3 regions of the Streptomyces sp. NPDC048462 genome follow, and region 1 is predicted to be linked to each of the others. Evidence: riboswitches for the same ligand, from Rfam matches in the RefSeq annotation. Region 1 holds a riboswitch; each other region holds the start of a gene.
The links. Region 1 has a riboswitch for cobalamin ahead of ACGFU6_RS09550 (ABC transporter substrate-binding protein). Riboswitches for the same ligand answer to the same signal wherever they lie in the genome.

Region 2: another riboswitch for cobalamin. It lies ahead of ACGFU6_RS36050 (cobalamin biosynthesis protein); the one in region 1 lies ahead of ACGFU6_RS09550 (ABC transporter substrate-binding protein).
Region 3: another riboswitch for cobalamin. It lies ahead of ACGFU6_RS31555 (ribonucleoside-diphosphate reductase subunit alpha); the one in region 1 lies ahead of ACGFU6_RS09550 (ABC transporter substrate-binding protein).

The regions. Positions count from the first base shown of each region.
Region 1 is NZ_JBICXG010000004.1:232,947-243,418, reverse strand. Features, by position in the region: gene ACGFU6_RS09590 (PP2C family protein-serine/threonine phosphatase) at 1-1,024, opposite strand, end outside; gene ACGFU6_RS09585 (alpha/beta fold hydrolase) at 1,024-1,833, opposite strand; gene ACGFU6_RS09580 (hypothetical protein) at 1,839-2,063, opposite strand; partial or broken gene ACGFU6_RS09575 (solute carrier family 23 protein) at 2,534-3,313, shown strand; gene ACGFU6_RS09570 (uracil-xanthine permease family protein) at 3,387-4,103, shown strand; gene ACGFU6_RS09565 (amidohydrolase family protein) at 4,100-5,416, shown strand; gene ACGFU6_RS09560 (isopenicillin N synthase family dioxygenase) at 5,630-6,616, shown strand; partial or broken gene ACGFU6_RS09555 (solute carrier family 23 protein) at 6,706-7,149, shown strand; cobalamin riboswitch at 7,300-7,442, shown strand; gene ACGFU6_RS09550 (ABC transporter substrate-binding protein) at 7,472-8,539, shown strand; gene ACGFU6_RS09545 (FecCD family ABC transporter permease) at 8,536-9,627, shown strand; gene ACGFU6_RS09540 (ABC transporter ATP-binding protein) at 9,624-10,424, shown strand.
Region 2 is NZ_JBICXG010000038.1:17,869-28,340, reverse strand. Features, by position in the region: gene ACGFU6_RS36070 (alpha/beta hydrolase) at 1-220, opposite strand, end outside; gene ACGFU6_RS36065 (class II aldolase/adducin family protein) at 300-1,031, opposite strand; gene ACGFU6_RS36060 (anion permease) at 1,268-2,554, shown strand; gene ACGFU6_RS36055 (hypothetical protein) at 2,567-2,800, shown strand; cobalamin riboswitch at 2,972-3,105, shown strand; gene ACGFU6_RS36050 (cobalamin biosynthesis protein) at 3,250-4,263, shown strand; gene ACGFU6_RS36045 (cobyric acid synthase) at 4,260-5,909, shown strand; gene ACGFU6_RS36040 (putative cobaltochelatase) at 5,906-7,945, shown strand; gene cobO (cob(I)yrinic acid a,c-diamide adenosyltransferase) at 7,945-8,544, shown strand; gene ACGFU6_RS36030 (cobyrinate a,c-diamide synthase) at 8,538-10,016, shown strand; gene ACGFU6_RS36025 (ZIP family metal transporter) at 10,022-10,472, opposite strand, start outside.
Region 3 is NZ_JBICXG010000026.1:24,844-35,315, forward strand. Features, by position in the region: gene ACGFU6_RS31540 (DUF3311 domain-containing protein) at 220-426, shown strand; gene mctP (monocarboxylate uptake permease MctP) at 423-2,051, shown strand; gene ACGFU6_RS31550 (GNAT family N-acetyltransferase) at 2,195-2,707, shown strand; cobalamin riboswitch at 2,749-2,886, shown strand; gene ACGFU6_RS31555 (ribonucleoside-diphosphate reductase subunit alpha) at 3,026-5,422, shown strand; gene ACGFU6_RS31560 (ribonucleotide-diphosphate reductase subunit beta) at 5,422-6,438, shown strand; gene ACGFU6_RS31565 (GntR family transcriptional regulator) at 6,632-7,393, opposite strand; gene ACGFU6_RS31570 (hypothetical protein) at 7,683-7,943, shown strand; gene ACGFU6_RS31575 (hypothetical protein) at 7,940-8,251, shown strand; gene ACGFU6_RS31580 (hypothetical protein) at 8,248-8,394, shown strand; gene ACGFU6_RS31585 (hypothetical protein) at 8,391-8,780, shown strand; gene ACGFU6_RS31590 (hypothetical protein) at 8,866-9,078, opposite strand; gene ACGFU6_RS31595 (helix-turn-helix domain-containing protein) at 9,160-10,134, shown strand; gene ACGFU6_RS31600 (family 20 glycosylhydrolase) at 10,224-10,472, shown strand, end outside.

The sequences.
Region 1 (10,472 bases):
CGCCGGGATCGAGGCGGAAGGTGGTGGTGGAGATGTGGGCGTCGGGCAGGGCGCCGATGAGCTGGCCGTCGGGGGTGGGCAGGTAGTCGGCGGTGCCGTCGGCGCGGAGCAGCAGCGCGGGCGGGTGTCCGCCGCTGGCCAGGGTGATGCGGAACCCGCCTCGCTCGCCGTCGGGGGTGAGCAGGCCGAACAGGACGGTGCAGAACCGGGGGTCGATGCCGTTGTACTCGTGGTTCAGGACGGTGTTGAGGTTGCCCAGGACCGCGGCCGGGTCGGGGTCGTAGACCGCGGCGGCACGCAGGGTGTAGCGGGCCAGGGAGGTGACAGCCGCGGCGGCGGCGCCCTTGCCGCACACGTCGCCCAGGAACATGCCCCAGGTTCCGGCGGCGAGGGGGAACAGGTCGTAGAAGTCGCCGCCGACCTCGTCGATCGAGGCGATGTGGTAGTGCGCGGCCACGTTCAAGCCCGGGACGTTGGCCAGGGTCGGGGGCAGCAGCGTCCGCTGGAGCGTGGCGTTGAGCTGCTGGAGGCGTTCGCGTTCGCGCTCGGACTCCTGGCGGGCGCGCAGCAGTTCTTGTTCGTAGGAGCGGCGGTCGCGGGCGTCGAAGACGGTGGTGCGGATCAGCAGCGGCTGCCCGTCACTGCCGGTCTTGACCGTGGAGGTCACCAGGACGGGCAGGCGGCGGCCGTCGGCGGCCTTGAGTTCCAGGGCGATGCCGCTGATCTCGCCCTGCATGCGCAACAGCGGGGCGAAGTGGGTCTCGTGGTAGAGACGGCACCCGACGGTGAGGAGATCGGAGAACTTCCTGTGGCCCACCAGATCGCCGCGCCGGTGGCCGAGCCAGTCGAGAAGGGTGGTGTTGATCTTGACGATCTGACCGTCGAGCAGAGTGGACAGGTAGCCGCAGGGGGCGTGCTCGTAGAGGTCCTCGGCGCTGTCCTCCAGCAGGGCGGAGAACGTCTGGTCGTCGGTGCGTCCGCCGGATTCCGGTTCGCGGTCCTGGTCGCCATCGGTCCGGGGCATCACCCCAGAGCTCCCGCGAAGCGGCTGATCGCCTCGGCGGTCTCCTCCGGGGCGCTGAGCTGGGGGCAGTGCCCGGTGGCGGTCAGGGTGATCAGGCGGCTGCCCTTGATCTGGGACTGGACGAAGGCGCCGACCTCGGGCGGGGCGATGGCGTCGCTGGAGCACTGGGCGACCAGGGTGGGCACGGTCACCCGCTCCAGGTCGGCGCGGTTGTCGGAGAGGAACGTCACCCGGGCGAAGACCCGCTGGATCTCGGGGTCCGTGGCGCAGAAGCTGCTCGTCAGCTCCTCGCCCAGCGCGGGGCGCTCGGGGTTGCCCATGATGACCGGGGCCATGGCGCCCGACCAGCCGAGGTAGTTCGCGTCCAGGGATTCGAGGAGTTCCTCGATGTCCTCGGCACTGAAGCCGCCGCGGTAGCCGGCCGAGGGGTCGTCGATGAAGCAGGGTGACGGAGCGAGGAGTACCAGGCCCGCGAAGAGCTCGGGATGCCGGACGGCGGCCAGCACGCCCATCATCGCGCTCACCGAGTGCCCCACGAACGTCACCGGCCCCAGGTCCAGGTCGCGGCAGATCTCCAGGACGTCCTCGACATATCCGTCCAGGCTGGAGTGCCGGTCCCTGCTCCATGCCGCCAGGTCGGAACGGCCGGCGCCCACGTGGTCGAAGACCACCACCGTGAAGTCCCGCTCCAGAGTCGGCGCGACCAGGCGCCACATGTTCTGGTCGCACCCGAAACCATGCGCCAGCACCACCACCGGTGCGCCTGCGCGGCCTGACACCCGCACCCGGTTCCTCCTACGCACGCTCATACGGCTCATCCTCGCAGAAGGGGCCGGCTGTAGAACAGCTGGATCATCTGCGGATCGACGCGACAGGCGCAGCCGACCTTGCCCAGGCACTTGAGCCGTTGGGGGCGGTCCTTGCGGGAGGCGACGGGCAGGATCCCTGCGCTTGCGCAGCGCAGGGCGTCGCGGTGCGGTTCGGAGCCGTAGGACCTTGTCACCGAGAGCGGGATCTTCGCTACCGGTCGTTGCGCCACTGAAGATCCTTCAGGCGGAAGACCGGCTCACACCGGCGCAATACCGCTATCTGACACATAAACCCATGCATTGCCGCACGAAGGGATTACCCAAAGAGCCCGAAAGCATAGGCCAGGCCGGCGAGAGAAAGGACTCCACCAATAAGGACGAATAGCAGACGATTCCAGGCCTGCATACCTTGCGATAGCGCCTGACTGCCTCCGGCAGATCGGCTGAGCCGCTTGGAAGATACGACAAAAAATCCCGCAAAGATGAATATGAAAAGTCCGACAACGATTCGCATCAGACGCTCCCAAGTATTCGACGTCGCCTCAGCTTTCCCTACGGCCGTGCGCATCGGTCAGCTAGTAGTAATTCTTCTCCCCGCGGGTCATGGAGTTCAGCGTGCCCCCGGTTCCACGGTTGAATCCTGTGTCGACTCCGGCAGTAGACGTGCCTGCCAGGGACGGGCGCTCTGGAGCCGCTCGTGATGTCGGGGATCACCTCGACGCCCACGGAGAGCGTGTCGCAGTCCACGATGGGTCTGAGCCGATGTGGAGCGGGGCGCCATCCGGCTCCGTGCCCGAATTCCCGGCGCAACGCGGGCGAAACACGGTGTCCCTATGGTCGCCCTCACACCGGCCATGGCTGCAACGGCCCGTGTGTGCGGGGCCACTGTCGTGCCCCGGCGCGAACCAGCCGTCTTCCGCCTAGCTTTCAGGGAGGAACGATGGCTGTCGCCGAGCACGCTGTCGCGCCCGCGCAAGGGCCTCACCCCGTGGACGTACGCCCGCCGCTGCGCCGCCTGGTGCCGCTGAGCCTGCAGCACCTGCTCGTCGCCTACGCGGGCATGGCGACCATGCCGCTACTCGTGGGCAGCGCGCTCCATCTGCCCGAGGACCGGATAAGGCTGCTGATCAGTGCCAACCTGCTGGTCAGCGGGCTCGCCACGCTGTTGCAGTCGCTCGGCGTCAAGTGGTTCGGGGCCAGGCTTCCCATCGTCATGGGGTCCACATTCACCGCGATCACGCCCGCCGTGCTGATCGGGAAGGAGCACGGGCTCGCGGCCGTGTTCGGGGCCACGATCGTGTCCGGCCTGGTGACGGTGGCCATCGCGCCGTGGTTCGGGCGATGGCTGCACCTGTTCCCGCCGCTGGTCACCGGGACCGTGATCGCCGTGATCGGGTTCTCGCTCGTGCCGTCCGCGGCAGGACTGATCAACGGCGGCGGCGGCAGCGGCCGCGGGCTCGGGCTCGCCGCCGTGACCGTGCTGCTCGTCGTGGTGGCGGAACTGCTCGCGCCGCCCGCGCTCGCCCGGTTCTCGGTACTCGGTACTCGCCGCGATGACCGCGGGGACCGTAATCGCCGTGCAGTTGGGCCTGTTCGACGGTACGGGCGTCGCGGACGCGCACGTGGTGACCGCTCCCGATCCGACCGCCTTCGGCGCGCCCACGTTCATCGTGCCGGCCGTCGCGGCGATGCTGGTCGTGCAACTGGTGAACATGGTCGAGTCGGTGGGTGACACGCTCGCCGTCGGGCAGATCGTGGAACGCGGCGACGACGCGCCCACCGTGGTAAGGGCGTTGCGTGCGGACGGCGCGGCGACGGTCGTGTCCGGGGCACTCGCCTCGTTCCCCATCGTGACGTTCGGGCAGTCCGTGGGGCTGCTCAGTGTCACACGGGTGCGAAGCCGTCATGTCGTGGCTCTTTCGGGAGCGTTGATGGTGGTGCTCGCCTTCGTCCCGGTGCTCGGCGCGGCCGTCGCCGCCGTGCCGGGACCGGTGCTCGGCGGGGTGTCGCTCGTCATGTTCGGCACGGTCGGCGCGGTGGGCCTGCGCGTCCTGGCCCGCGCCGATCTCACCGACTCGCGGAACCTGCTGACCGTCACCCTCGCCTTCGCGCTCGGCATGATCCCGGTCGGCGCCCCCGACTTCTACGCCCCTCTGCCGTCTTACGCGCGCCCGGTCCTGGACAGCGGTATCGCCGTCACCGGCATCGTCGCCTTCGCCCTGAACCTGCTGTTCCACCACACGCCCCGCCGGAAGGACCTCTCCCGATGACCCTCGACACGATCACGGACGTCACGGTCTTCAGCGGTGGCACCTGGCACGCGGGGATGGACGTGCACCTGGCCGACGGCCGCGTCCGAGCTCTCCTGCCTCACGGCGAACTTCCGCCGGGAGAGATCGTGTTGGACGGCGCCGGGGGGCATCTGACGCCCGGACTCGTGAACACCCATACCCATCTCTTCCAAGCGGGCCTGCGCGGCATCGGCGAAGGACTGCCGCTGCTCGCATGGCTCAGCGCGGTCGGCGAGGAAGCGGCGCTGCTGACGCCCGAGCGGGCGTACGCGACCGCGACGGCCGCCGCCGCGGAGGCGTTGCGCAGCGGCACCACCACGCTCGTCGAGCACATGTGGCCGCACCCGTCGCCCGACGTGCACGACGCCGTGCTGCGCGCGCTGCGCGCCAGCGGGGTGCGGGCCGTGCTGTGCCGAGGCGTCGCCGACCGCGGCGACCTCAGCCGCAAGTGGGGGTTCGACCCGCGCCTGATGCAGCCGCTGGAGGAGGCCCTCTCCCACACGGACGAGCTGATAGCGGCCGCGCACGGCAGCCGGGTCGAGGTCGCAGTGGCGGTGCCCAATCCGCGGTGCCTGACGCCGGACGGGATGAGGGCCGTGCGCGCCTACGCCGACGAGCGGGGCCTGCCCGTCTCGCTGCACCTCCTGGAGACGGCGACCGACGACGTGATGTGCCGTGAGCACGCGGGGGTCGGAGCCGTCGAATATCTGGAGCGGGCCGGCTTCCTGTGGGAGCGGCTGCTCGCGGTGCACTGTGTGGAGCTGGACGCTGCAGGTCGCGCGACGCTGGCGCGGCACGGGGTCGGTGTCTCGTACAACCCGCTCAGCAACATGCGCCTGGGCAGCGGGATCGCTCCCGTGCCCGACATGCTGGCGGCCGGACTGCGGGTCGGGCTCGGTGTCGACGGCGCGGCCAGCAACGACACCCAGGACATCCTGGAGGCGCTGCGCATCGGCGCGTATGTGCAGCGGGCCGCGCACCGCAAGGCCGATCTGTTCGGCTTCCCGGAGATGTTCGCGCTGGCCGCCAACGGCGCGAACCGGGTCCTCGGCCTGGAGGAGCGCCCGGACGGGGTACGGCCCGGGATGCAGGCGGACTTGGTGCTGCACCGCTTCGACCGGGATTACGCGTGCCTTCCCGTACGCGACCCGGGTGCCACCCTGCTGACCTGTGCGGGCAGCAGGACCGTGGCGGCCGTCATGGTCGGCGGGGAGGTCCTGGTGCGCGACGGGGAGCATGTCCGGCTGCCGTCGGCGGAGTTGGCGGCCCGGCTCGGCTTTACGGCCGCGTAACACCGTGAGCCGCGGCGGAAACACGCGCCGGGCAGGCTGAGCACATCGCGTGCGGGTCCCGGGTGACCGGGGCCCGCGCCAGCCCACGGCGCCGGGCCCGCGAAGGGGTCCGCCGCGGCCGTGCCCGCGGGCCTCTGAGAGCCGGCGGTGGGGATCGCAGGGGCGGTGACTGCATCCCGTACACCACGATCGCTTCGAGGAGCGACAGCCGCGATGACCAACACCGCTTACCACCTTGCCGAGCTGGACAAAGAGACCCGCATGGGCGGGGCCGGGACGGAGACCTCCGTCCGGGAGATCCGCCGCATCGACCTCACCGGCTTCGAGCACCGCAAGGCCGCGATCACCGAGGAGCTGTGGGCCGCCGCCACGGACATCGGCTTCTTCCAGCTCGTCAACCACGGCATCGAACAGCCCTCGGTGGACGCCGCGTTCGCCGACGCGGCACGCTTCTTCGCACTGCCGGAGGGGACCAAGGCCCGGCACGGACTGAAGAGGGGCCTCAACTCGGGCTGGGAGTCCATGACCCAGGTCCGCCCGTCGATCGGAACGCCCGACCAGAAGGAGTCCTACCAGCTGACCCGCCCGCACATGGACGGGCTGTGGCCCGACGACGTTCTGCCCGGGTTCCGCGAGCGCACCCTGGCCTTCGAGGCGCAGTGCCGCGACCTTGCCATGCGCGTGCTGTCCTGCTTCGCCGACAGGCTGGGGCTGCCCGACGGGTTCTTCGCCCGCGCCCACCGCCCGGCGAGCGACCAGTACCAGTCGACGCTGCGGATGCTGCACTACTTCGCGGTGCCCGAGGACGCCGAGATCCCCGCCGGTGTGTGGCGGGCGGGCGCGCACACGGACTTCGACTGCCTCACGCTGCTGTTCCAGCGGGACGGGCAGGGCGGGCTTCAGGTGTGCCCTGGCAGGGAGGCCGAAGCGCAGGAGTGGACGCCGGTCGAGCCGGCCGACGACGTGATCACCTGCAATATCGGTGACATGCTGATGCGGTGGAGCGACGACCGGCTGCCGTCGAACTTCCACCGGGTCAAGTCGCCGGGTCCGGGCGACGACAGGGCCGCCCGCCACAGCATCGCGTTCTTCGCACAGGCGGACCGTGACGTGGTGATCGAGGGGCCGGACGGCCGCTATCCGCCGATCACGGCTGCCGACTACATCCAGCAGCGCATCGCCGCCAACTTCAAGCGCTGAGAGAGGTGGGTGACGTGACGACGTCCCCAGGGAGCAGCCGGCCCGGGTCCGGGCGGCTTGCGGTACTCGGGCTGCAGCACGTGCTCGTGATGTACACGGGGTGTGTGACCGTACCGCTGGTGTTCGGCGCGGCGGCCGGCCTCGACGCCTCGACCATCGCCGTGCTCATCAACGCCGATCTGCTCGTCGCGGGCGTCGTCACGATGATCCAGGGAGCCGGGGTCGGCCGGATCCTCGGGGTACGGATGCCGGTGATGGCGGGGGCGGCGTTCACCGCGGTGACGCCGATGATCCTGATCGCCGGGGAGTACGGCATCCAGGCCGTGTACGGATCGATGCTGGCGGCGGGGGTGTTCGGGCTGCTGGTCGCCTACCCGTTCGCGAAGGCCGTGCGGTTCTTCCCGCCGCTGGTGAGCGGTGTGGTGATCACGGTGGTCGACCTCGCGCTGATCGGGGTGGGGGTGAGTCTTGTCGTCGGGAACGACCCGAGGGCGGCCGACTACGCGGCGCCCTCCCGTCTCGCGCTCGCAGCGTTCGTGGTGGTCGTGATCCTGCTCGTGGCCCGGTTCGGCCGGGGCTTCCTCGCCCAGACCGGGCCTCGTTCGCACCGGCGCACGGCGCTCGGCAGCTTGGCGAGGAGTACCAGTGACCCGGCGCCGACCCGGTTTCCTCGTCCATCCGGTCATTACGTACGATCACCAGGTCAAAGCCGCGGCAGGAATCAGGAAGCCGGTGCGAATCCGGCGCGGTCCCGCCACTGTGACCGCGCGTGTCCCACGGGACGTGCGCGGAAGTCAGGTCACTGACCTGCCGCGGGCCCGATCCGAGGAGCGCGGACTCCGCAGGAGGCTTCCCATGCACGACGGTCACAGCCGTCCCCTTTTCTCGCTCTCCCCCTCGCCCGCGGCGTTCGCAGCCCCACGCGGGCGCGGTCCCGCGCGCCTCGCCGCAGCCCTCACCGTGCTGTCGGCGATTGTGCTGACGGCCGGCTGCGGCTCGTCCGGGGCCACCGCCGGCTCCCCGGAGGCGAGCGCCTCGGCGGCGAAGGGCTTCCCCGTCACCATCGACAACTGCGGTGTCAGGACGACGTACACGAAGCCGCCGTCCCGTGCGGTGACCATCCACCAGCATCCGACCGAAGTGATGCTCTCGCTGGGGCTCAAGGACCGGATGGCCGGTACGTCGTACCCCGACTCGGCGATCCTGCCCGCGCTGCGCGAGGACTTCGCGTCGATCCCGCAGCTGTCGAAGGAGGCGCCGTCGTTCGAGAAGGTCCTCGACACCGATCCCGACTTCGTCTACGGCGGGTACGCCAGCGCATTCGCGGAGAAGGAGGGCCGCTCACGCGAGGCGCTCGGGGACGCGGGCATCGACACCTACCTCAACCGGGAGAACTGCGCCGGAAAGAAGGGGGTGACCATCGAGGACACGTACACCGAGATACGCACGATCGGCAAGATCTTCGGCGTCCCCGATCGCGCCGCCACCCTCGTCTCCGAGCTGCGCACCCGCGCCGGCAAGGCGAGCGAGGCCGTGAAGGACGCGCGTGACGTCTCCGTGTTCGTCTACGACAGCGGCGACAAGTCCGCCTTCACGGCCGGCGGCAAGGGCCTGGGCAACGAGCTGATCAGGCTGGCAGGCGGCAAGAACGTCTTCTCCGACCTGGACGACGTGTTCGGCGACGTCTCCTGGGAGCAGGTCGTCGACCGCAAGCCCGACGTCATCGCCATCTACGACTACGCGGGCACCGGCGTCGCGCAGAAGAAGAAGTTCCTGCTCTCCCAGCCCGCCCTCGCCGACGTGCCCGCGATCAGGAACAGGCGTTTCGTGGTGCTGCCGCTGACCGACACCCTCGTCGGTGTCCGCTCGGCGGACGCGGTGGGCGACCTGGCGCGCGGGCTGCACCCGGACAGCTTCAAGTGACCGCGTCCACCGCGGACGCCGGGAACACCGCCTTGGTGAAGCCGCGCCGCCGGGCCGCGTTCGCGCTCACCCTGGCCGGGCTCACGGTGCTACTGGCCGCCTGCTCGACCGCAGGACTCGCTTTCGGCTCGGTGCACGTGCCGCCCGGCCAGGTGTGGGGCATCGTCACCCATGCGCTCGGCGCCGACTGGACGGAACCCACCTGGACCCGGGCGCGGGAGACGATCGTCCTCGACGTGCGCGGGCCCCGCGTCCTGCTCGGCGCGGTCACCGGCGCGGGTCTCGCCGTCGTCGGTACGGCGTTGCAGGCGCTGGTGCGCAATCCGCTCGCCGAGCCGTACCTCCTCGGGGTGTCCTCCGGCGCCTCGCTCGGCGCGGTCTCGGTGATCGTGTTCGGGGTGAGCCTCTTCGGGACGGTGTCCCTGTCGGCGGCCGCGTTCGCCGGGGCACTGGGCGCGCTCGTGCTCGTCTACGCCGCCGCCCGCACCGGCGGCCGCATCACCTCGCTGCGGCTCATCCTGGCCGGGGTCGCGGTGGCGTCAGTGCTCAGCGCGCTGTTGAACCTGCTGCTCCTGACGACGGACAACGGCAACGAGGCGCGCACGGTCCTCGCCTGGACGCTGGGCGGCCTGGGCGGTGTGTCCTGGGGTTCGCTGTGGCTGCCGGGCCTGGCGCTGCTGTTCGGCATCGCCGTCCTCATGGTGCAGTCCCCGAACCTGAACCTGCTGCTCGCCGGCGAGGAGGCCGCCGCCACCATGGGCCTGGACGTCGCCCGTTTCCGGGCCCGGATGTTCGTGCTCGTCTCGCTCGTCACCGGAGTGCTGGTCGCCTCGGCCGGACCGATCGGTTTCGTCGGACTGATGCTGCCGCACACCGTACGGCTCCTCGTCGGCGCTGACCACCGGCGTGTGCTGCCCGCCGCCGCGCTCGGGGGCGCGTCCTTCCTGGTCCTGGCGGACATCGCAGCGCGGACCGTAGCGGCACCGCAGGAGATGCCGGTCGGCGTCCTCACCGCCCTGTGCGGAGGGCCCTTCTTCCTGTGGCTGATGCGACGCGACGCCCGTAGGAACGCCGGAGGCGCGGCATGACGGCGGCCGAACTGCGCGTCGAGTGCGTCACGCTCACGGCCGGGGCCCGGCGACTGGTCCACGACGTCACGCTCACGGCCCGCCCCGGGGAGACGATCGGCCTCGTCGGACCGAACGGCAGCGGCAAGTCCAGCCTGCTGCGCGCCGTCTACCGCATACTGCGGCCGGCAGCCGGAACGGTCCGCGTCGACGGCGAAGACACCTGGTCACTGCCACCGCGCCGGCTGGCGCGCACCCTGGCCGCAGTGGTGCAGGACACTCCGTCCGGCCTCGATCTGAGCGTGCGTGAAGTCGTCGCGATGGGCCGCACCCCGCACAAGCGACTGCTGTCGGGCGACACGACCGAGGACGCCGCGCTGATCGAGGCCGCACTCGTCTCGGTCGACGCCGTCCCCCTGGCCGGCCGCGCCTTCGACCGGCTCTCCGGCGGCGAGCGCCAACGGGTGCTGATCGCCCGCGCGCTGGCTCAGGAGCCGTCGCTGCTCGTCCTGGACGAACCGACCAACCACCTCGACATCCGGCACCAGTTGGAGATCCTGGCCGTGCTGCGCCGGCTGCCCGCGACGGTCCTCGTCGCCCTGCACGACCTCAACCTGGCCGCGTACTACTGCGATCGCCTGTTCGTTCTGTGCGACGGCGGTGTCGTCGCGTCCGGTGCTCCGCACGAGGTGCTCACTCCGCGCCTGCTCGCGGAGGTCTACGAGGTGACCGCCGAGGTCGCGGTGCATCCTCGCACGGGCCGTCCCCAGGTGACGTTCCTGCCGGCGGACGTGCCTGTGCCCGACGCGAACCGGTGACCGGGCGTCCTGGGTCAACTGGACGCCGGTGCCGGGGTACGAGCCGCG
Region 2 (10,472 bases), on a different contig from region 1:
CCAGCCCGTAGGTGCCGGGGCGCAGCGCGGCGAAGGAACGGGTCAGGGTGACCTGTCCCGCCGCCGTCGCGTGCACGGTGAGTCTGCGGTCGGCGGGGAACGGACGGCCGGACGGCGCCCCGAGGGCGGCGTCGCCGGCGTACCGGCCGGCCGCGACCGCTGCCGCACCGGCGCCGATGAGGGAGGTGACGACTGCTGCCGTCGCTGTAACCGGGCGCACGCCCTCAGTCTCATGGGCACCCGCGCACTCGGCCAGCGGGCGGGGGCCGTCCGGGCCGAGGCCGCCCGCCCCGGCGGCCTCAGCCCGGCTGCCCGTACCCCTTCAGCGCCTCCCGGACATCGCTCAGCTGGTCCGGGGTGAGCAGGGCCGGGGAGCGGCCGGGGACGGCGCTCGCGGCGAGCCAGAGGCGGCACAGCCATTCGAGCTGGGCGGTGCGGTCGTACGCCTCGTCGAGGGTTGCTCCGTAGGTGACGGTCCCGTGGTTGCCGAGCAGGCAGCCGGTGCGGTCCCGCAGGGCGGCCAGCATGTTCGCGGCGAGTTCGTCGGTGCCGTACCGGGCATAGGCGGCGACCCGGACGGGACCGCCCAGCAGTGCGGCCGCGTAGTGGATCGGCGGGACTTCGGCGACGAGCGTGGAGACGGCCGTGGCGTGCACCGCGTGGGTGTGCACGACGGCGGCCGCCGTCGTGTTCCGGTAGACCGCGAGATGGAGCGGGAGTTCGCTGGTCGGGGCCAGCTCGCCGAGGACCTGGTTGCCCTCCAGATCGACGCCGACCGCGTCCTGGGGGCGGAGCCGGTCGTACGGCACGCCGCTCGGGGTGACCAGGACGGTGCCGCCCACTCGCGCCGACACGTTGCCCGAGGTGCCGACGACCAGTCCGTCGGCCGCCGTCCGGCGGGCGGTGGCGACGACCGCGCCCCAGGCCCGCCCGATGTCCCCGGACAGCCGGACGTCCCCGGCCCGTCCGGTGCCCGCGGTTTGTCCGACGCCCACGGCTTGTTCGACCGGACCCTGTCGCTGATCGCTCATACGAAGATCCTTTCCACTGATGAGCGGCCCATGTTTCTGCCCTGTTTCCGGAGGCCGGCCGGACCCGGATTCCGGGCCCACACGGCCCGGCGCCCGTCCCGCCCTGTCGGACCACGGCCAAACGGGGCATCGCCACTCCGATTGGAGTCACCGCAACGCCCTGTTCAGTTCATCTTCCGTTCACCCGGGTTGCCTACGTTCCACGTGCCACTGACGTCGAACGATTGCCTGGGTAAATGGAACACATCACGCTGCTGCTCGCGATTGTGATCGTGACAGCTCTAGTGTTCGATTTCACGAACGGTTTCCACGACACCGCCAACGCGATGGCGACCACCATCTCGACCGGCGCACTCAAACCCAAGACAGCGGTGGCGATGTCCGCCGTTCTCAACCTCGTCGGCGCGTTCCTGTCGGTGGAGGTCGCCAAGACGATCTCCGGCGGGATCATCAACGAGAACGGCCTCAGAACCGAGGTCATCTTCGCGGCGCTCGTCGGCGCCATCCTGTGGAATCTGCTGACCTGGCTGGTCGGGCTGCCGTCCAGCTCCTCGCACGCCCTCTTCGGCGGTCTGATCGGCGCCGCGGTGATGTCCGCGGGCTGGTCCTCGGTCGACGGCGGCACCGTCGTCACCAAGGTGCTGCTCCCCGCGGTCGCCGCCCCGTTCGTCGCCGGTCTGGCCGCACTGCTGGCCACCAGGCTGACCTACCGGATCGGCGGGAAGATCCGTAACGACGCCCAGGAGAAGGCGACCGCCAAGGGCTACCGGGCCGGGCAGATCGCCTCCGCCGGGCTGGTCTCGCTCGCCCACGGCACCAATGACGCGCAGAAGACCATGGGCATCATCACGCTGGCCCTGGTCACCGGCGGGGTGCTCTCCCCCGGTGCGAACCCGCCGGTCTGGGTCATCGTCAGCGCCGGTCTGGCCATCGCGCTCGGCACCTACCTGGGCGGCTGGCGCATCATCCGCACCATGGGCAGCGGCCTCACCGAGCTCAAGCCGCCGCAGGGCTTCGCCGCCCAGACCAGTGCGGCCACGGTCATCCTGGCCTCCTCGCACCTCGGCTTCTCCCTCTCCACCACCCAGTCCTGCTCGGGTGCGGTGATGGGCGCCGGCCTCGGCCGCCGGGGCGGTGTGGTCCGCTGGTCCACCGCCACCCGGATGTTCGTCGCCTGGGGTCTGACGCTGCCCGCCGCGGGTCTGGTCGGCGCGGGGGCGGAGTTCCTCACCAAGCAGGGCACCTGGGGCGTCGTGCTCGTCGCCCTGCTGCTGGTCGCGGGCTCCGGAGCGATCTGGGTCCTGTCCCGCCGCAAGCCGGTCGGCCAGGACGACGTCGGGCCCGGCGGCCAGAACGGCGCAACGGCCGGCGGGAACGCCGAACCCGCCGGGGTCGTCACCACCGCCATCGCGGCCGTCAGCCCGCCGCCCACCGCGGCCCAGGCCCAGCATGACCTCAAGACCACCATCCCGGCCCCGGCCGGGCCCGTAGCCGCCGACCCGGCACGACCTGCCACGGTGTAAGGAAGATCCTCCATGAACATCGACTGGGCAGCCCTCGGCACCGTCTTCGGCGTCTCTCTCGTCGCCACCGTCGCGCTGGTGGGCCTCTTCACCCTGGGCATCGTCGGCCTCTCCCGGCAGGCCGAGGCGGCCGCACCGGGCGGTCAGGCCGGCGGGTCCCTGATGCTCGCCCGCGCGGGCGCGTACGCCTGCTTCGGGCTGTGCGCGGCGGCGGTGGCCTACGGCATCTACATGATCGTCGCCTGAGCCGCAGTCCCCGACCCACCGCACCTGAACCATCCGCCGTATCGGGCCGGCCGCACCTCGCGTGCGGCCGGCCCGATGTGGGTCTCAGCACACTGCGCCGCCGCAGGTCAACGGTAGGTTGACTGGCGTTCGCGGAGCGTGGTGGACTGCCGGAGCCATTACGGCGACAGCAGAGGAAGCCGGTGCGAATCCGGCGCGGTCCCGCCACTGTCACCGGGGAGCAGTCCCCCACCACCGGAAGTCACGGTCCACGCCAAGTGGGCTGGAAGACCGGGGGTACTGCGGATCCGGGAGCCAGGAGACTCTGGTCGCCGATCACGTCGAACCAGGGCGCGGACCCTGAGTGAGGACATATCGCCATGCCCGGCCGCCGTGCGTCCGTATCCCTGTCTCCCCCGCCGCCAGCTGCCCGCACCAAGGGCGTCCGAGGCGCGACGGCCGGCTGAACCGTGCGTGCCGATCGCATCTTCGCGTACGGCGCCACGGCCGGTCTGATCGGTGATCTGCTGCTCGGTGACCCCCGCCGGGGACATCCGGTCGCCGCCTTCGGGCGGGCCGCGGCAGGCATCGAACGCCGCCTGTGGCGCGACCACCGCGGGTGGGGCGCGCTGCACACCCTGGTCTGCGCCGGAGGCACCGCCGGAGGCGCGGCACTGGCCGCCCGTGCGCTGCGCCGCCGTCCCGCCGCGTCCGTGGCCCTGACCGCCGCCGCCACCTGGTCCGTCGTCGGCGGTACGTCGCTCGGGCGCGAGGCCCGGTCCATCGGCGGCGCGCTGGCCGCCGGCGACCTCGAACTGGCCCGCGAGCGGCTGCCCCGCCTGTGCGGCCGTGACCCGCAGTCCCTGGACGGACCGCAGATCGCCCGTGCCGTGGTGGAGTCCGTCGCCGAGAACACCTCCGACGCCGTGGTCGGCGCACTGGTGTGGGGCGCGCTGGGCGGGGTCCCCGGGCTCGTCGGCTTCCGGGCCGCCAACACCCTGGACGCGATGGTCGGGCACAGGTCGCCCCGCCATCTGCGTTACGGCTGGGCCTCGGCCCGCCTCGACGACCTCGTGGGCTGGCCCGGCGCCCGGCTGACCGCGCTGCTCGCGGTCGCCGCCGGGGGACGGCCCCGGGGTGCGCTGCGGGCCTGGCGTACGGACGCCCACCGGCACCCGAGCCCCAACGCGGGCCCGGTGGAAGCCTCGTTCGCGGGCGCGCTGGGCGTACGGCTCGGCGGCACCCTCGCCTACGGCGGCCGGGTCGAGCACCGCCCCGTACTCAACGGCGCCGCCGGCCGGGCGGTGGGGACGAAGGACATCGAACGCGCCGTACGGCTCTCGCGCCGGATCGGCGTGCTGGCCCTCGGTGTGAGCGTGGCGGCCCGGCTGGGCGCGGGCGCCGCGGCACGGCGGATCACCTCGACGCGCGGTCCGGGCACACCTGCCCCGGGTGCGCGCACCTCAGGACGGAGACCGACATGAGCGGCGGACTGCTGGTCGCCGGGACCACATCGGACGCGGGCAAGAGCGTCGTCACGGCGGGCATCTGCCGCTGGCTGGTGCGCCAGGGGGTGAAGGTCGCGCCGTTCAAGGCGCAGAACATGTCACTCAACTCCTTCGTCACCCGCGAGGGCGCCGAGATCGGCCGGGCCCAGGCCATGCAGGCCCAGGCCGCCCGGGTGGAGCCGACCGCGCTGATGAACCCGGTGCTGCTCAAGCCCGGCGGCGACCGCTCCAGCCAGGTCGTCCTGATGGGGCGCGCGGTCGGTGAGATGAGCGCCCGCGGCTACCACGGCGGCAGGCAGGAGCAGTTGCTGTCCACCGTCGTGGACTGCCTGGAGCAGCTCCGGTCCACGTATGACGCGGTGATCTGCGAGGGGGCGGGCAGTCCGGCGGAGATCAACCTCCGGCGCACCGACATCGTGAACATGGGCATCGCACGGGCGGCCCGCTTCCCGGTGGTGGTCGTCGGGGACATCGACCGCGGCGGGGTCTTCGCCTCGTTCTTCGGTACGACGGCGCTGCTCGCCGCCGAGGACCAGGAACTGATCGCCGGCTACCTGGTCAACAAGTTCCGCGGTGACGTGTCACTGCTGGAGCCGGGCCTGGACATGCTGTTCGGTCTCACCGGGCGGCCCACGTACGGAGTGCTGCCGTTCGCCCACGGCCTCGGCATCGACGAGGAGGACGGGCTGCGGGTCTCGCTGCGCGGCACCGTGCGCGAGTCCGTCGTCGCGCCCCCGCACGGCGAGGACGTCCTGCGCGTCGCCGTGTGCGCGGTGCCCCTGATGTCGAACTTCACCGACGTCGACGCGCTGGCCGCCGAACCCGGCGTCGTGGTGCGGTTCGTGGACCGTCCCGAGGAGCTGTCCGACGCCGATCTCGTCATCGTGCCCGGCACCCGGGGCACGGTGAAGGCGCTGGCCTGGCTGCGCGAGCGCGGCCTTGCCGACGCGCTGCTGCGGCGCGCCGCCGAGGGCCGCCCGGTCCTCGGCATCTGCGGCGGCTACCAGATCCTCGGCGAACACATCGAGGACGAGGTGGAGTCGCGCGCCGGACAGGTCGACGCGCTCGGCCTGCTCCCCGTACGCGTGCGGTTCGACCGCGAGAAGACCCTCGCCCGGCCGGTCGGCGAGGCGCTCGGCGCCCCCGTCGAGGGGTACGAGATCCACCACGGCGTCGCGGACGTGCGCGGCGGCGAGCCGTTCCTCACCGACGCACGGGGGCGGCGCCTGGACGGCTGCCGGTCCGGCGCGGTGTGGGGCACCCACTGGCACGGCTCGCTGGAGAGCGACGCGTTCCGCCGCCGCTTCCTGGCCGAGGTCGCGCGGGCCGCGGGGCGCCGCTTCGTCCCCGCCCCCGGCACCTGTTTCGCCGCACTGCGCGAGGAGCAGCTCGACCGCCTCGGTGACCTCATCGAGGAACACGCCGACACCGACGCGCTGTGGCGGCTCATCGAGTCGGGCGCTCCCGCCGGACTCCCCTTCATCCCGCCGGGAGCGCCCCCGCTCCCCGGGAGCCCGGCCGTGCGGGGACCCCGCACACCGGTCCCCGCCCCGCAGCCGCCACCGGGGCCCGAACGCCCGTCGGAACCGCTGGAAACCGCCGCCACCAAGGAGGCCCTGTGAGTACGCCGTACCCCTTCACCGCCATCGTCGGGCAGGACGATCTCCGGCTCGGCCTGCTGCTCAACGCCGTCTCGCCGGCCGTCGGCGGGGTGCTGGTGCGGGGCGAGAAGGGCACCGCCAAGTCCACCGCCGTGCGCGCGCTGGCCGCGCTGATGCCGGAGGTGTCCGTCGTCCCGGGGTGCCGGTTCTCCTGCGACCCCGCATCGCCCGACCCGGCGTGTCCCGACGGCCCGCACGAGCCGGCGCCCGGCGCGTCACGGGCGGCGCGGACGGTCGAGCTGCCCGTCGGCGCGTCCGAGGACCGGCTCGTCGGGGCCCTGGACATCGAACGGGCGCTGGCCGAGGGCGTGAAGGCCTTCGAGCCGGGGCTCCTCGCGGACGCCCACCGCGGCATCCTGTACGTGGACGAGGTCAACCTCCTCCACGACCACCTGGTCGACCTGCTGCTGGACGCGGCCGCCATGGGCGCCTCGTACGTGGAGCGCGAAGGCGTCTCCGTACGGCATGCCGCGCGCTTCCTGCTCGTCGGGACGATGAACCCGGAGGAGGGCGAGCTCAGGCCCCAGCTCCTGGACCGGTTCGGGCTGACCGTCGAGGTCGCCGCCTCGCGCGAGACCGATCTGCGGGTCGAGGTGGTGCGCCGGCGGCTCGCCTACGACGACGACCCCGCCGCCTTCGCCGCCCGGTGGGCCGAGGAGGAGGGCGCACTGCGGGACCGGATCACGGCCGCGCGGGCACTGCTGCCGCAAGTGCGGCTCGGTGACGGGGCGTTGCGGCAGATCGCGGCCACCTGCGCGGCCTTCGAGGTCGACGGGATGCGGGCCGACATCGTGATGGCCAGGACCGCCACGGCACTGGCCGCCTGGGCGGGGCGCACCGACGTCCAGGCCGAGGACGTACGGCAGGCCGCCCTGCTCGCGCTCCCCCACCGGCGCCGGCGCAATCCGTTCGACGCGCCGGGGCTCGACGAGGACAAGCTCGACGACACGCTGGAGCAGAACCGCGGCGAGGACGAGGATCCGGACCCGGACGGCCCCGGTGGCGGCGGCCCGCCCCCGCAGGGCGACGGGCCCGACACACCGCCGCAGCCGGAAGACGGCGCCGACGACACGCCCGAGGGGCCGGGGCCCGAGCAGTCCGTGCCCGAGCAGGGCAAGGAGCGGGAGCCGGGGCAGGGGCAGCCCGTCGGGGGCGGCGAGCAGCAGCCCGTGCGGGCCGGCGAGCCGTTCCGGACGAAGATGCTGAGCGTGCCCGGCCTGGGCGAGGGCGCGGCGGGGCGGCGCTCCCGGGCGCGTACCGAGCACGGGCGTACCACCGGCGCACGGCGTCCGCAGGGCGCGCTCACCAAGCTGCACCTGGCCGCCACCGTGCAGGCCGCCGCCCCGCACCAGCGGGCGCGGGGCCGGTCCGGGCCGGGCCTGGTGGTGCGGCGGGACGATCTGCGGCAGGCCACCCGGGAGGGGCGCGAGGGCAACCTCGTGCTGTTCGTCGTGGACGCGTCGGGGTCGATGGCGGCCCGGCAGCGCATGACGGCGGTGAAGGGCGCGGTCCTCTCCCTGCTGATGGACGCCTACCAGCGGCGGGACAAGGTCGGGCTGATCACCTTCCGGGGCAAGGAGGCGGCCGTGGTGCTGCCGCCGACCTCCTCGGTGGACGCGGCCGCCGCGCGGCTGGAGACGCTGCCCACCGGTGGCCGCACGCCGGTGGCCGCCGGGCTGCTGAAGGCCCATGACGTACTGCGGGTGGAGCGGCTGCGCGATCCGTCGCGGCGGCCGCTGCTGGTCGTGGTGACCGACGGGCGCGCGACCGGCGGGCCGGAGCCGGTGGCGCTGGCCGCGCGGGCGGCCCGGCTGCACGAGGCGGAGGGCATCGCGTCCGTGGTCGTGGACTGCGAGGCGGGGCCGGTGCGGCTCGGCCTCGCGGCGGATCTCGCGGCTGAGCTGGGCGGCACCGCCGTCACGCTCGACGAGCTGCGGGCCGACTCGATCGCCGGGCTGGTCAAGGACGTTCAGGGCGACAACAGGAGGGCCGCATAGTGCCGCAGGGACAGCCGGTAAGTGTGCCGGACGACGGACTCACCACCCGGCAGCGCCGCAACCGGCCGCTGTTGATGGTGCACACCGGCGTCGGCAAGGGGAAGTCGACGGCGGCCTTCGGGCTGGCGCTGCGCGCCTGGAATCAGGGGTGGCCGGTCGGCGTCTTCCAGTTCGTGAAGTCCGCGAAGTGGAAGGTCGGCGAGGAGAACGCGCTGAAGGTGCTCGGCGCGAGCGGCGAGGGCGGGCCCGTCGTCTGGCACAAGATGGGCGAGGGCTGGTCCTGGGTCCAGCGCGACCAGCAGCTGGACAACGAGGCGGCGGCCCGTGAGGGCTGGGAGCAGGTCAAGCGTGACCTCGCCGCCGAGACGCACCGGCTGTACGTGCTCGACGAGTTCGCCTACCCGATGCACTGGGGCTGGGTCGACACCGACGAGGTGGTCCAGGTGCTGCGCGACCGGCCCGGCTCGCAGCACGTCGTGATCACCGGGCGCAACGCGCCCGCCGCGCTGCTGGACGCGGCGGACCTGGTGACCGACATGTCGAAGGTCAAGCACCCGATGGACGCCGGGCAGAAGGGCCAGAGGGGCATCGAGTGGTGACGATTCCGCGCCTGGTCATAGCCGCGCCGTCGTCCGGCAGCGGCAAGACCACCGTCGCGACGGGTCTGATGGCCGCCTTCGCCGGGCGCGGACTCGCCGTGTCCGGGCACAAGGTGGGGCCCGACTACATCGACCCGGGCTACCACACCCTTGCCACGGGGCGGCCGGGGCGCAATCTCGACGCGTACATGTGCGGGCCGGAGCTGATCGCCCCGCTGTTCGCGCACGGGGCGCTGGGCTGTGACCTGGCGGTCGTCGAGGGCGTGATGGGGCTGTACGACGGAGCCTCGGGGCTCGGTGAACTCGCGTCCACCGCGCATGTCGCGAAGCTGCTGCGAGCACCGGTGGTGCTGGTCGTGGACGCGTCGTCGCAGTCGCGGTCGGTGGCGGCGCTGGTGCACGGTTTCGCCTCGTGGGACCCGCAGGTGCGGATCGGTGGGGTGATCCTGAACAAGGTCGGCTCGGACCGGCACGAGGCGCTGCTGCGCGAGGCCCTGGAGGAGTCCGGGGTACCGGTGCTGGGGGCGCTGCGGCGGGCCGGGCAGCTGGCGGTGCCGTCGCGGCATCTGGGCCTGGTGCCGGTGGCGGAGCGGCGGGGCGACGCGGTGGCCGCTGTCGCGGCGATGGCGGGGCAGGTACTGGCCGGGTGCGACCTGGACGGGCTGATGGCTCTGGCGCGGTCGGCGCCGCCGGTGACGGGTGAGGTCTGGGACGCGGCCGGGGCGGTGGGCGCGGTGGGCGGCTTCGGCCGGGGCGCCGCCCCGGAACCAGCTCCTCAGACGCCGGCCGGGCCGAGCAGGCCGCCGGAGGGGCCGAGCGGGAGCCGGGTGCGTGTCGCTGTCGCCTCCGGGGCCGCGTTCACCTTCTCCTACGCCGAGCACAGTGAGCTGCTCACCGCCGCCGGGGCCGAGGTGGTGCCGTTCGATCCGCTGCGGGACGAGGCGCTGCCCGAAGGGACTTCGGGGCTGGTCATCGGGGGCGGGTTCCCCGAGGTGTACGGGCCCGGTCTGTCGGCCAACGAGCCGTTGCGCAAGGCTGTCGCGGAGCTGGCGGCGTCCGGGGCTCCGGTGGCCGCCGAGTGTGCGGGGCTGCTCTATCTGGCGCGGTCGCTCGACGGGCTGCCGATGTGCGGAGTGCTGGGCGCCGAGGGGCGGATGTCCCAGCGGCTGACGCTCGGCTACCGGGAGGCCGTGGCCCTGTCCGACAGCGCGCTCGCGGCCGCCGGCACCCGGATGCGCGGGCACGAGTTCCACCGGACCGTGCTGGAGCCGGGCGCCGGGGACCGGCCGGCGTGGGGCATGCACCGGCCGGAGAAGCGCGTGGAGGGGTTCGTGCACCGGGGCGTGCACGCGAGCTACCTGCACACCCACTGGGCCTCGGCGCCCGGTACGGCCCTCCGGTTCGTCCAGAGGTGCCAGGAGGTCCCGGCGGAGCTCGCGCCGGGTGACGGCGCACGGGGCGCGGCGCGGTGAGCAGGTCAGTCCGCGATGCCCACGACCAGCCAGATGAAGCCCACTCCGGCAATCGTCCAGAGCAGGGTGGAACGGGCCGGGTGGTCGTGGTGCGCCTCGGGCAGGATCTCGGCGGCGGCGAGGTAGAGCAGCGCTCCGCCGAAGAAACCGAGATAGCAGCCGAGGAGTTCCGCCGGAAGGGTGAACAGCAGCGTCGTCGCCGCACCGACGACGGGCGCCGCCGCGTCCGCGTAGAGCATCATGAGGGCCTTGCGGCGGGCGTTCCCGTACAGGCTGGTGATCGTGTACGTGTTGAAGCCGTCCGCGAAGTCGTGGGTGATGACGGCGAGCGCGACGGCCGCGCCCATGCCGCCGCCGACCTGGAAGGCCGCGCCGAGCGCCACGCCGTCCATCAGGCTGTGGCCGACCATCGCCGCCGCCGCCGTCAGCCCGACCTGGGGCACCCGTTCCTCGCCC
Region 3 (10,472 bases), on a different contig from region 1:
GCCGGCGCCGGGGACCATTCCTGCCACCCGCCGCCGGCCGGAGGACCGTTGCCGGACCGCAATGCGGACAGGGGGTGACGCTGGCCGGGACCCTCGCCTAGATTTCCTGCGCATTGCAAAGGTGATCAGCGAGGGGACGGAGTCGCCGCCATGTCAGCAGACCCAGAAGGAAAGCCAGCGGACCCAGGAGGAAAGCCGCCCACGGTCACACCCGTGCGGGTGGTCATCGCCCTCTGCCTCATCGCGCCGTTCGTGGCGATGCTCTGGGTGAGTTCGTACGCCAAGATCGACCCGACCTTCATCGGCATCCCGTTCTTCTACTGGTACCAGATGCTCTGGGTGCTCATCTCGACCGCACTCACGATGATCGCGTACAAGCTGTGGCAGCGTGACCAGCGCGCCCGCAAGGGGGGTGCGTCCGCATGAAGGACGGCGTGAACGGCATCGCGCTCGGCGTCTTCATCTTCTTCTTCCTGGCCGTCACGGTCGTCGGCTTCATGGCCGCCCGGTGGCGCAAGGCGGAGAACGAGGCCAGCCTCGACGAATGGGGCCTGGGCGGACGGTCCTTCGGCACCTGGGTCACCTGGTTCCTGCTCGGCGGCGACCTCTACACCGCGTACACCTTCGTGGCCGTACCGGCGGCGATCTACGCGGCCGGCGCGGCCGGCTTCTTCGCGGTGCCCTACACCATCCTGGTGTACCCGCTGATCTTCACCTTCCTGCCGCGCCTGTGGTCGGTCTCGCACAAGCACGGCTACGTCACCACCTCGGACTTCGTCCGGGGCCGGTTCGGCTCCAAGGGGCTCTCGCTGGCCGTCGCGGTCACCGGCATCCTCGCCACCATGCCGTACATCGCGCTCCAGCTCGTCGGCATCCAGGCGGTGCTGGACGTGATGGGCGTCGGCGGCGGCGAGGACACCAACTGGTTCGTCAAGGACCTGCCGCTGCTGATCGCGTTCGCGGTGCTCGCCGCGTACACGTACTCCTCGGGCCTGCGCGCACCCGCGCTGATCGCGTTCGTCAAGGACGGGCTGATCTACCTGGTCATCCTCGTGGCGATCATCTACATCCCGATCAAGCTCGGCGGCTTCGACGACATCTTCGCCGCCGCGCAGGAGAAGTTCAACGGCCCGCCGGGCTCCAAGCCGACCGGTGCGCTCGCGCCCGGCGTGGACGGCCAGTGGGGTTACGCCACGCTGGCGCTGGGCTCGGCGCTGGCGCTCTTCATGTACCCGCACTCCATCACGGCGACGCTCTCCAGCCGCAGCCGCAACGTGATCCGCCGCAACACCACGATCCTGCCGCTGTACTCGCTGATGCTGGGGCTGCTCGCGCTGCTCGGCTTCATGGCGATCGCCGCCGGGGTCAAGGTGGACAACGGCCAGCTGGCCATCCCGCAGCTCTTCGAGAACATGTTCCCCGACTGGTTCGCGGGCGTGGCGTTCGCCGCCATCGGCATCGGCGCCCTGGTCCCCGCGGCGATCATGTCGATCGCGGCGGCGAACCTCTTCACCCGGAACATCTACAAGGACTTCATCAAGCCCGACGCGACGCCCGCCCAGGAGACCAAGGTCTCCAAGCTGGTGTCGCTGCTGGTGAAGGTCGGCGCGCTCGCGTTCGTCCTCACCATGGACAAGACGGTCGCGATCAACTTCCAGCTGCTCGGCGGGATCTGGATCCTCCAGACGATGCCCGCCCTGGTCGGCGGCCTCTTCACCCGGTGGTTCCACCGCTGGGCGCTGCTCGCGGGCTGGGCGGTCGGCATGGTCTACGGAACGGCCGCGGCCTACGGGGTCGCCAGCCCCACCCAGGCGCACTTCGGCGGCTCGTCCAAGGAGATCCCGGGCATCGGCGAGATCGGCTACATCGGCCTGACGGCGTTCGTGCTGAACGTCGTGGTGACCGTCGTCCTCACCTTCGTCCTGAACGCCGTGAAGGCGCCTGCGGGGATCGACGAGACCTCTCCCGCCGACTACACCGCCGACGCGGGCGACCCGGGCGTGAAGACGGAGCTCCCGCCGGCCACGGCCGGTGCGCCCGGCGGTCACTGACCGAGGCGCCACGGGCCGCCGCACCCCAGCACGTGGGGAGCGGCGGCCCGTTCGCGCGTCCGGGGAACCCTCGGGCAGCGCCGCCGGAGCCGCCGGGGAAAACCCGTGCCGGCGCCGCCCGCGGGTGCGGCAGACTTCCGTGCATGGACATAACCATCAGGCCGGTCGAGCCCGCCGAGTACGCCGCCCTCGGCGAGATCACCGCCGAGGCCTATCTCGGGGACGGGCTGCTGGACTTCGGCGCCGACGACCCGTATCTGGTGCAACTGCGCGACGTCCCCCGGCGGGCCGCCGAGGCCGAGGTGCTCGTCGCGGCGGACGCGCGGGGCCGGGTCCTCGGCGGGGTCACCTACGCGCCGCCGGGCAACCGCTGGGCCGACATCGCGGCGCCGGACGAGGCCGAGTTCCGGATGCTCGCGGTCTCGCGCGAGGCACGTGGGGCCGGGGCGGGCGAGGCGCTCGTCCGGGCCTGTATCGACCGCGCACGAGCCACCCCGGGGGTCACCGGCATCGTCCTGTCGACGCAGCCGGCGATGCGCGGGGCCCATAGGATCTACGGGCGCCTCGGCTTCGTCCGGACCCCCGAAAAGGACTGGTATCCCATCGAAGGGCTCTCGCTGCTGACATACCGCCTGGAGTTCCCGGCGGTCTCTTGATCGGTCACGCGACACAACATGTGGGGGCTGCCTCATCCAGCGGCCCCCACATGTATGCTCGTGCTCGCTGTCGCCGCAGGGAAATCCGGTGCGAATCCGGAACTGTCCCGCAACGGTGTATTCGGTGTGCTTTTGCGCACCTCCGAGTCCGAGGACCTGCCGACAGCGCATCCGGCTCGACCGAACCGGATGCCCAGACGTCCGGGCCTCGTGGATGGGCCGGTGGACGCCGCACGGAGTGCTGCCCCGACCGGGCCCCGCTCCGCCCGGCTGCCCCGCTCCCCCGCCGGCCCAGAGCCGAGCGAGGGAGAGCACCACGTGACCATCGCGCCAGCCGATCCGGTTTCAGCGGCCGAATCAACGGGACCCACGAGCGACGGACCGGGCACCGCACTTCTGCGGACCCTCACCGCCCTCACCGCGGACCTGCCCGACACCGACCCCGGACGCGTCGCCGGCGCCGCGCTGCGCGGCCGCAACGCCCGGTCGGACGAGGCCGAGCTGAGCTCGCTGGCCACCGAGGCCGCGGCGGGCCTGATCTCCGAGGATCCCGCCTACTCCCGGCTCGCCGCCCGCCTCCTCACCCGCACCATCGCGGACGAGGCGGCCGGCCAGGGCGCGACGTCCTTCTCCGCGTCCGTCGCCGTGGGCCACCGCGAAGGCCTGATCGCGGACCGCACCGCCGAGTTCGTGACGCTGCACGCGGCCGCTCTCGACGCGCTGGTCGACCGGGCCCTCACCGACGGCGCCGACGACCGGTTCGGCTACTTCGGGCTGCGCACCCTGCACAGCCGCTACCTGCTGCGCCACCCGATCACCCGCCAGGTCGTCGAGACCCCGCAGCACTTCATGCTGCGGGTGGCCGCCGGGCTCGCGGAGGACGACTCCGAGCGCGCCCTGGACGAGGTCGCGGCCCTGTACCGGCTGATGAGCCGGCTGGACTACCTGCCCTCCTCCCCCACGCTCTTCAACTCCGGCACCCGGCACCCGCAGATGTCCTCCTGCTACCTGCTGGACTCGCCGCTGGACGAGCTGGACTCGATCTACGACCGCTACCACCAGGTGGCGCGGCTGTCGAAGCACGCGGGTGGCATCGGCCTCTCGTACTCCCGCATCCGGGCCCGCGGTTCGCTGATCCGGGGCACCAACGGGCACTCCAACGGCATCGTGCCGTTCCTCAAGACGCTCGACGCCTCCGTCGCCGCGGTCAACCAGGGCGGCCGGCGCAAGGGCGCCGCCGCGGTCTACCTGGAGACCTGGCACGCGGACATCGAGGAGTTCCTGGAGCTGCGCGACAACACGGGCGAGGACCAGCGGCGCACGCACAACCTGAACCTGGCGCACTGGATCCCGGACGAGTTCATGCGCCGGGTGGACGCGGACACCGAGTGGTCGCTGTTCTCCCCGGCCGACGTGCCCGAGCTGGTCGACCTGTGGGGCGACGCGTTCGACGCCGCCTACCGGGCGGCCGAGGCCAAGGGCCTGGCCCGCAAGACGATGCCGGCCCGTGAGCTGTACGGCCGGATGATGCGGACCCTCGCCCAGACCGGCCAGGGCTGGATGACGTTCAAGGACGCCTCCAACCGGACCGCGAACCAGACCGCCGAGCCGGGCCGCGTCGTGCACTCCTCGAACCTGTGCACCGAGATCCTCGAAGTCACCGACGACGGCGAGACGGCCGTCTGCAACCTGGGTTCGGTCAACCTCGGCGCGTTCGTCGAGGGCGGCACGATCGACTGGGAACGGCTGGACGCCACCGTGCGCACCGCCGTGACCTTCCTGGACCGGGTCGTCGACATCAACTTCTACCCGACCGAGCAGGCCGGCCGGTCCAACGCCCGCTGGCGGCCGGTGGGGCTGGGCGCGATGGGTCTCCAGGACGTCTTCTTCCAGCTGCGGCTGCCCTTCGACTCCCCCGAGGCCCGCGCGCTCTCCACGAAGATCTCCGAGCGGATCATGCTCGCCGCCTACGAGGCGTCCTGCGAGCTGGCCGAACGCTCGGGCCCGCTGCCCGCGTGGTCCGAGACGCGGGCCGCGCGCGGTGTGCTGCACCCCGACCACTACGAGACCGAGCTGAACTGGCCGGAGCGCTGGGACACGCTGCGCGCCCGGGTCGCGAAGAGCGGCATGCGGAACTCGCTGCTCCTGGCCATCGCGCCGACCGCCACGATCGCCTCGATCGCGGGCGTGTACGAGTGCATCGAGCCGCAGGTCTCCAACCTCTTCAAGCGCGAGACGCTCAGCGGTGAGTTCCTCCAGGTCAACGCCTACCTGGTGGACGAGCTGAAGAGGCTCGGCGTGTGGGACGCGCGGACCCGCGAGGCGCTGCGCGAGGCGAGCGGCTCGGTCCAGGGCTTCGCGTGGATCCCGGAGGACGTGCGGGCGCTGTACCGCACGGCGTGGGAGATCCCGCAGCGCGGACTGATCGACATGGCGGCGGCCCGTACCCCGTTCCTGGACCAGAGCCAGTCGCTGAACCTGTTCCTGGAGACGCCGACGATCGGCAAGCTCTCCTCGATGTACGCGTACGCCTGGAAGCAGGGGCTGAAGACGACGTACTACCTGCGCTCGCGCCCGGCGACCCGGATCGCGCGTGCCGCGTCCGGCCAGACGGCCGCCGCCGCCCCCATTCCCGTACAGCAGGCGACCGCGCCCGACGCGGACGCGATCGCCTGCTCCCTCGAAAACCCCGAGTCCTGCGAGGCCTGCCAGTAATGAGCACATCCGAGAACAAGAACCTGCTGGACCCGGGCTTCGAACTGACCCTGCGGCCGATGCGCTACCCGGACTTCTACGAGCGCTACCGGGACGCGATCAAGAACACCTGGACGGTGGAGGAGGTCGACCTGCACTCCGACGTCGCCGACCTCGCCAAGCTGTCGCCGGGCGAGCAGCACATGATCGGGCGGCTCGTCGCGTTCTTCGCCACCGGTGACTCGATCGTCTCCAACAACCTCGTGCTGACGCTGTACAAGCACATCAACTCCCCCGAGGCGCGGCTGTACCTGTCGCGGCAGCTGTTCGAGGAGGCCGTGCACGTCCAGTTCTATCTGACGCTGCTCGACACCTATCTGCCCGACCCGGCCGACCGGGCGGCGGCCTTCGACGCGGTCGAGGAGATTCCCTCGATCCGTGAGAAGGCGCAGTTCTGCTTCAAGTGGATGGACTCGGTCGAGAAGATCGACCGGCTGGAGACGAAGGCCGACCGCCGCCGCTTCCTGCTGAACCTGATCTGCTTCGCGGCGTGCATCGAAGGGCTGTTCTTCTACGGCGCGTTCGCCTACGTCTACTGGTTCCGCTCGCGCGGCCTGCTGCACGGCCTCGCCACGGGGACGAACTGGGTCTTCCGCGACGAGACCATGCACATGAGCTTCGCGTTCGAGGTCGTGGACACCGTCCGTAAGGAGGAGCCCGAACTCTTCGACGACGCCCTCCAGCAGCAGGTCACCGACATGCTGAAGGAGGCCGTCGAGGCGGAGCTGCAGTTCGGCCGTGACCTGTGCGGCGAGGGCCTGCCGGGCATGAACACGGAGTCCATGCGCGAGTACCTGGAGTGCGTGGCCGACCAGCGGCTCGCCCGGCTGGGCTTCCCCGCGGTGTACGGATCGCAGAACCCGTTCTCGTTCATGGAGCTCCAGGGCGTCCAGGAGCTCACGAACTTCTTCGAGCGCCGCCCGTCGGCCTACCAGGTGGCGGTCGAGGGCACGGTCGGCTTCGACGACGAGTTCTAGACCCCGCTCTTACGGCAGCGCCGCTCCACTGTGCGTTCGGCACGGTGGGGCGGCGCTGTGGCGTTGAGTCAGGCGACGTCGAACGTTCCGGCCCGCGCGCTGGCGACGAACGCGGAGAAGGGCCCCGTGCGAAGTCGACAGCAGAACGCATCACCACGCGCGCGAGGTGGGGCGGTGCTCGGAACTGGACCCGTCACGCGTCGAAGTCGTACTCCAGGACGTAAGCCGCCGCGTCCAGGACCATCTCGTTGACCTCCACGGGGCGGCGGCCCTCCTCCGCGAACGCGGTCCGGCAGATGAGCATGACGGGCGTACCCGCCGGAAGGCTCAGCTGCGACGCCTCCTCCGGCAGGGGCATCCGAGAGCGGATCTCCTCCCGGAAGTGGACCGGGGCGTGGCCCAGTTCGGCCAGTCGCGCGTAGATGCCTCCCGGGCCCGTGTCCGGCTGGGTGATGGCTGAGCCCGCGACCAGGGATGCGGGGAGGTACGAGGTCGACAGCAGCACCGGCTTACCTTCCAGGACGAACCGGCGGCTCCTCACGCAGACCTTCTCCCCCGCCTCAAGGCCGAGCACCCGCGCTGCGTTCTCCGAGGCGATCCCCTCGCGTACTTCCACCTGATCCACCGCCAGGTCTCGCCCCTGAAGGTCCGCTTCCCAGACGGAGCGTCCGGACCCCCACCGCTCGCTCGCCAACCGCTGAATCCCACTCCGCCTCAGTGGCTGGAAGGCACGAACGAAAACGCCCACACCTTTCCGGGCTTCCGTCAGCCCTTCGCTCTGGAGCACGCTCAGCGCCTGCCGAACCGTCATGCGCGCTACGCCGTACTGCGTCATGAGGTCGTTCTCGCCTGGGAGACGGCTCCCCGCCCCCAATGCTCCAGACCGGATCTCCGCCTTCAAGGCGTTCGCGATCCGCTGGTACTTGGGCTCACGGCGGCCGGCGTCGGTGGCCATCAACGGGTTCCTCTCCTTTCCGGACAGCTTAGGCCCGCCAGTCACTCACGCGACATCCGGGCACGACCCCGTGCGCCGATCAGCAGGCCCACCTGGGCGTTTGTAGGGGTGCGTAAGTCGACTCACGCACCCCTACCCAGATGCGAACAGCAGAGCCACACGAATGCAAGCCGATCGGTTAACATCTCTAGAGACCTCTAGTTCTCTAGAGATGTCACGAGATTCGGCCCCACGCTGAGCGGCTCCATCTGTCGCCCGGCAAACACCGCGACGGCACGAGGAGCGATCGATGTACGGCGAGAACTTACGTCCGCATATCCAGGAACCCCCTGACCTCCCCGCCCCTGGAACCCTCCTGGTCGACACCAGCCGCAACAACCGCGTCGGCGAGTTCCGGGGGGTCGCCGGCTTCCACTGGTCGCTGCGGCCGATGGGCGGCGGCACCGAGTGGGAGGCCGAGCCCCGTTACGTACGGCCCGCGCTCCCCATAGAGCAGCTCCGTGCCCGTACCGCGCGGGCCAACGCCCGCAGCCGGGGGGAGGTTCTGTGAACCCCACCGTACGGTTGCGGGCTCGGCTGGTCCTGCTCTTCGGAGCCGCCGAGATTCACCTACGGCTCCGGCTCCCCCGACTCACCTGGGCTCTCACCCGGCGTTCGCACCACCCCGCCAGACCCTTCGACGAACTCGTACGCATCGAATCCGACCCCGCCTATCGGGCCCTGTTCTTCGCGGAGTTGGACGCGGCCCTCGGCGAACGCCTCGCCGCCCACACCGACGTGGCGGAGGCGATCGAGGCGGCGGCCGACCGGCTCCGGGACCTGCTCATCGACTCCGGCGACCACGAGCGTGCCGCATGAACCGCCTGGGTTACGCCGCCGAGGTCACCGTGTCGGACAGGCAGCGGTTCGCCTCGCTCGGTGGCGTCACCGTACGCAGCCGTCGGCTCGCCCTCCTGTCCGACGGCACCACAGACGATCTACGAGGACGCCCCCAGCCATGAACCAGTGCACCGCCGTCGCCCTCCTCCCACCCCCGGACAACGTCGTCGCCCTGTCCGTCCCCGGACACCGCCCCGAAGCCGGATACATCCTCTGTGAACTCGGCGAGGACCACGACGACCAGCACGCCGCCATGCTCTGGGACGAGGGCGGGCGGCCCGGAAGTGCCGTCTGGGTCCGATGGAAGGGCGCAGGGCACGCCCGGCTCACGCCGCTCCCCTGGTGTTCCGCGCGCGATCCCTTCGACGAAGCCTGCGAACTCTTCGCCGCACACCCCTCCGCACACAGCTGGGGCGTCACCGACCCCACCGATGAAGCCATCACCCACAGCCTCGCCCATCAGCATCCTCATCTGTTCCCCGAGTACCGGGACGAGGACGGGAGGTAGGGCCGCGCCCGGAGGCTTCTGCTAACCCACCGAACCCGGCCCCGGCCCAGCCACGCAGGGCGATACACCGAGGCCTCCAAGCCCTTCAGATCCTCGCCCAGCTCCTCACGTACGGACGCCGTGCGGCCTTCACCGGCTGCGCGGCGTCCGCCGTTGTCGGTGGTGCTGTTCTCCGGCTCCGTTCCGCGTCCCGGAGCTCGCGGTCGATGCGGAGCTCGCGGGCGATCCCGATCAGCGCCGGGAGCAGGACGAGGACGATAACAGCGGATATGCCCAGGACGTTCTGGAATGTGTTCATGCCTCTACTGTCGTCCGTCCGGGCAGAATCCGGCAGTGGCAGGACTGTCATGGAGCATCGAATTACTGCCACACTGGGGCCATGCTGAAAAACGTCGCCGTCCTGCTGCTCGACGAGGTCCACCCCTTCGAACTCGGCGTGCTCTGCGAGGTGTTCGGCCTCGACCGCAGCGAGGAGGGCCTGCCGGTGCACGATTTCGCCGTGGTCTCCGCCGACGGCCCGGTGCTCCGGACACACGCGGGGTTCACCATCAGCACCCCGCACGGCCTCGACCGCCTGGAGGAGGCCGACCTCATCGCCGTACCGGCCGGCAGCCGCTTCACGGACCGGGAGTACCCGGAAGAGGTGCTGGAGGCCCTGCGCAGGGCCGTGGACCGGGGCGCCCGGGTGCTGAGTGTCTGCTCGGGGGCGTTCGTGCTGGGCGCGGCCGGACTGCTGGACGGCCGCCGCTGCACCACGCACTGGCGCCACTCCGACGCGCTGGCCCGCCGCTTCCCGCGCGCCTGCGTCGAGCCCGACGTGCTGTACGTGGACGAGGGTTCCGTCATCACGTCGGCGGGCACGGCCGCGGGCATCGACGCCTGCCTGCACCTGGTCCGCCAGGCGTACGGGCCCGCCGCCGCGAACACCATCGCCCGCCGCATGGTGGTGCCGCCGCACCGCGACGGCGGGCAGGCGCAGTACATCCAGCGGCCGCTGCCCCGCGACCGCTGCGACACGGTCGGCGAGACCCTGGTCTGGATGGAGCGCCATCTGAACGAGGAGATGACCGTCGAACAGCTCGCCGCCCAGGCGCACATGTCGCCGCGCACCTTCGCCCGGCGCTTCCAGCAGGAGACGGGCACCACGCCCTACCGCTGGCTGCTGCGCCAGCGGGTGCTGCTGGCCCAGCACCTCCTGGAGACATCGGACGAAACGATGGACACGATCGCGGGACTGGCTGGCTTCGGCAACGCCGCAGCCCTGCGTCATCAGTTCGTGCGTTCTTTGGGCACCACGCCGAACGCCTACCGGCGGACGTTCCGCGGGCCGTCGGAACTGACCGAAGTCGCCTGACCCCGGCAGCGTTGACATCCGATCATTCGTCCAACCCTTTCCCTCACCTGTCCATGGACCCGGGCCCGGCGACGGGCCAGGGTCGGACGATGGACATCCGGACGGCAAGACGAAGGACCATCGGGGCCGTGGTGGCCGCGCTCGCCGCCACTCTGCTGCCCTGGCAGAGCGCTGCGGCCGTGGACAAACCGGCCGCCGCTCCGCCGCCCGAGGTGCTGCCCTCGCTGCGGCAGTGGCAGCCGGGCGAGGGGGAGTTCACCCTCACGGACCGGGCCAGGATCGTGCTGGACGGGGTGCGGGAGCAGCGCACCGCCGATGACGCGAAGACGTTCGCGGGC